One region of the Vibrio sp. PID23_8 genome, then DNA from elsewhere that is predicted to be linked to it. Evidence: riboswitches for the same ligand, from Rfam matches in the RefSeq annotation. Region 1 holds a riboswitch; the other holds the start of a gene.
What was found. Region 1 has a riboswitch for lysine ahead of lysC (lysine-sensitive aspartokinase 3). Riboswitches for the same ligand answer to the same signal wherever they lie in the genome.
Positions count from the first base shown of each region.

Region 2: linked by a shared signal. The riboswitch ahead of tet(35) (tetracycline efflux Na+/H+ antiporter family transporter Tet(35)) and the one ahead of lysC (lysine-sensitive aspartokinase 3) in region 1 are both predicted to bind lysine.

Region 1 covers NZ_LIXE01000012.1:78,463-80,669, reverse strand. The annotation lists gene lysC (lysine-sensitive aspartokinase 3) at 1-944, opposite strand, end outside; lysine riboswitch at 1,067-1,245, opposite strand; gene AK966_RS16760 (alanine--glyoxylate aminotransferase family protein) at 1,468-2,207, shown strand, end outside.
Region 2 covers NZ_LIXE01000001.1:202,701-204,907, reverse strand. The annotation lists lysine riboswitch at 572-752, shown strand; gene tet(35) (tetracycline efflux Na+/H+ antiporter family transporter Tet(35)) at 862-2,207, shown strand, end outside.

The sequences.
Region 1 (2,207 bases):
CGCAGTGTCACCATGGTTTGGTTACAGCGCAGAGCAAGTGCACGGAATAAAGGTGAGCTTTCCACTTGATGACGGATCCATGTACCGCCTTTTTCTGGCTCTTTAGAAGAGCCTACGAATACTGGGATGTCGTGACGAAGTGCCGGAACCAGTGTTGAAGGGTGCAGGATTTTTGCGCCGAAGTTTGCCATCTCTGATGCTTCACTAAAGCTGATCTCTGGGATTGGCGCTGCTTTTGAGGCGATACGTGGGTCTGTGGTGTAGATGCCCGGAACGTCGGTCCAAATCTCTAGACCTGCTGCTTTCACCCCTTCTGCAATCAATGCTGCGCTGTAGTCACTGCCGCCACGACCAAGCGTTGTCGTGTTACCTTCTTCATCTGAGCCGATGAAGCCCTGAGTGATAACAACATACTCTTGGCATAGTGGAACCAACTTTTCTTGTGCGAGTTGTGAAATGGTTTCGACATTTGGTTCAGCACGACCAAAGGTAGCATCGGTTTTTAACACGTCGCGAATATCAAAACGGATGGTGTTAATACCACGCTCACGCATTAACTGCGCAAGAATGTGAGTCGACATTAATTCGCCACAAGCGACCAAATGATCGGTCAGTTTGGTGTTTGCTTGGATAGAAGTGGCCTCTGCCAAGCTTGTGACGGTATCAAGAATCGAATAAACCTCAGCCGCCGCTTCGGTTGCGTCTTCAAGTTGCGACAGAATCGATTCGTGAATGTTTGCTAGTTTCTGTAGTACTTCCGCACGATGTTCTTGGTCTTGAACACCATTTGCGAGTTCAACTAATAGATTAGTGACACCTGAGCAAGCGCTGCTGACGACAAGGCGAGTATTTGGGTTGTTTTCTATGATAGTGGAGCAACGGCTCATTGCCTCAAAGTTGGCAACACTGGTTCCACCGAATTTTGCTACGTTAAATGCGCTCACTGCGTTCTCCCACGACTTCCTGAAAAATAACAACAATTAATTGGTTGCCTAATACATCCAATGTTTGGTGAGGAAAGGAACAGAGCAAATAGAGAGGTAGTTAGAATGTAATTTGAAAATTTACCCTCAGAAGCTCTTCATCATACGGCACTGATGACAGTTGATGGGACTCAACCCAAGTCAACCGACAAGTCAAATCCTGCAACTTTGACTTACCTCGGCACTGCTCCCCCTGAGTGATTGGTATTGGAATTGCGGCTCCACAAATCACCTGCCTGGGCAGTGCTCCTCTTCTGCATAAAGCTTAAACATTGAACGGTTTTGTTGTCACATTGTCAACCAATATCTCAACCATTATGAAAGTTTTTATTAACGAATTTGTGACAGTGGTTTGACCTCTATACTTAGGGTTAATTGCCGATAGAGGAAAAATCTATTAGGGTGAAAACTTCGATACCTGAGCCAGCCTTTGAATAGAACTTTTATAACGCTCAGGATGAAAGACTGCAATCAAGGAGCTGACATGCCGATCCAAAGCTTTATCCCCCCACACCGTATTTTGATGGGACCTGGTCCCTCTGATATTTCACCTCAGGTTTTACAGGCGCTTAGCCGTCCAACCGTTGGTCACCTAGATCCCCTTTTCATTGCCATGATGGATGAGCTAAAACAGTTGCTTAAATACGCTTTCCAAACAGAAAATGAATTCACTATCGCTGTCTCAGCTCCGGGCAGTGCGGGCATGGAAACGTGTTTCGTCAACCTGATTGAAAAGGGTGACAAAGTCATCGTCTGCCGTAATGGTGTTTTCGGTGAGCGCATGCGTGAAAACGTGGTTCGTGCTGGTGGTGAGGCCGTTGTCGTCGATGATGAGTGGGGAACGCCTGTATCGGTCGATAAAGTTGAAGAAGCGTTAAAGGAGCACTCTGATGCTAAGATTCTTGCTTTTGTTCATGCAGAAACATCGACGGGCGCGGTAAGTGACGCTCAAGTCTTGGGTAAGCTTGCGAAGCAATACGGTTTGCTATCGATCGTCGATGCCGTGACTTCGCTTGGTGGTGTGCCTCTAAAAGTCGACGAGTGGCATTTAGATGCGGTGTATTCTGGCAGCCAAAAATGCTTGTCCTGTGTTCCTGGCTTATCGCCAGTGACGCTTTCTCCTGCAGCCATAGAGAAGATTCAATCCAGAACGACACCGGTTCAAAGCTGGTTCTTGGATCAAAGCCTAGTATTAGGTTACTGGAGTGGAGAAGGCAAACGCAG
Region 2 (2,207 bases), on a different contig from region 1:
GAGGTTCGACATTCGTTATCAAAATGATAAATTAAATGCCAAACTGGAAATATAGCATAGAGTTCTTATATTTAACTTTATCTTTTCAATATGTGCAAATATTAATTTATTATTTTGATGAAAATTTTAATCGTTTCATTATAGATGAGAAATTAAATAGACTAAAGCTTATCTTAATACAGGTTGAAGTCCGATTTTTTGTTATAGATACGATAAGCTTTTAGGTTTGTAGATACTCTATTTGTCGCTTGAATTGAAATTGCCATTAATATTTTTGATGGTGAGGAGGCAACTAATTAGATGGTATCGGTTTTTTATTTTTGGCTTAACTTCATAGCAACTCAGACGAAAGTTAGTAGTCAAGTTTCATAATTATCATCCTTGAAGTGCTTGCAGTGCACATTGATCCTTTGTTGGTTCCTGATTTATAAACGGTTACGACAACTTTTTATCCACTAAATTTAGTTTGATGTGTTGCATTGGAGGGCTTCATGAGTACAATGGACGTTACCTGATGCAATATTGCAGATAATTTGTTGTCGATTTGTGTAATTGATGGTTAACTGTCTGTTATTGCCGTAGAGGTGCAGTCTCGAAGAGTAGCTATTATTGGGGTGATGCCAATGAATAATAGTGGAAGGCGAAGATTGCCGAAGTAAGTAGCCTATCAAAACTGCTTGCTGGGGTTGTATCTGAAAGGAACAACACTGCCATAGTATATTTACATTAAACTATGGAGCGCTACTGTAGGGTTGGGTGAAGTGTTCGCTTCCCTGTCGCTAAGTTCAACATGAGCACGTGTCATATACAACGTGTCTTGTCTGCAGTAGATCTCTAGCCAAACTTTGGTTTTTGAAGATCATGAATTTAATAGATTTTGCACATTCTCCCGTTTCGTTATTACCGCCTGTTGTTGCACTGACGCTGGCAATTTTGACTCGACGCGTTTTAGTTTCTCTCGGTGTAGGTATCGTACTTGGTGCGGTTCTACTTAACGACTGGTCTATCGGCTCTACCGCTGGCTACGTCAGTGCCCAAGTTTCTTCTGTTTTTATTGAGGACGGTGGTATCAATACTTGGAATATGAGTATTGTTGGCTTCCTAATCTTGTTAGGTATGACAACGGCGTTGTTGACCCTGTCTGGTGGTACTCGCGCTTTCGCTGAATGGGCGCAAACTCGAGTAAAAAGTAAACGTGGCTCTAAACTTCTTGCTGCCTTTCTAGGCGTATTCATTTTTGTCGACGATTACTTTAACAGTCTCGCTGTTGGTGCGATCTCTCGTCCAGTTACAGACCGCTTCTATGTTTCACGCGCTAAACTCGCGTACATCCTAGACTCAACGGCTGCACCTATGTGTGTGATCATGCCAGCTTCAAGTTGGGGGGCTTATATCATCACGATCATCGGTGGTATTTTAGTATCGCACGGCGTAACGGAGTACTCAGCACTTGGTGCGTACGTTCGTCTTATCCCAATGAACTTTTACGCTGTATTTGCACTGCTCATGGTATTTGCAGTGGCGTGGTTTGGTCTAGATATCGGCAAAATGCGTGAGCATGAAATTGCAGCGTCTCAAGGTCGTGGTTTTGATAAAGATAAAGAGAACGATATTCAAGAAGCGCACGATCTTAATGAAGAGCTAGATATTCACGAAAGTGAAAGAGGTAAGGTATCTGACCTAGTACTTCCTATCGTGACGCTTATTGTGGCGACGATCGCTTCAATGCTTTACACCGGTGGTCAAGCGCTGGCAGCAGATGGAAAACAATTTGCGCTGTTAGGTGCGTTTGAGAACACTGATGTAGGTATGTCTCTTATTTACGGTAGTTTACTTGGTCTTGCAGTCGCTCTATTTACTGTATTGAAACAAGGCTTACCAATGGTTGAGATTACTCGTACGCTTTGGATTGGTGCTAAGTCAATGTTCGGCGCGATTCTCATCCTTATCTTCGCTTGGACGATCGGCTTGGTTATCAGCGATATGAATACCGGATCTTACTTGTCAACGATGGCACAGGGTAATATTGATCCTCATTGGCTACCGGTTATCTTGTTCTTGCTGTCAGGCCTAATGGCTTTCTCTACAGGTACGTCGTGGGGTACCTTTGGCATCATGCTGCCTATCGCAGGTGACATGGCGGGCGCGACTGACATCGCACTTATGCTACCTATGTTGAGTTCGGTACTCGCTGGTGCGGTATTTGG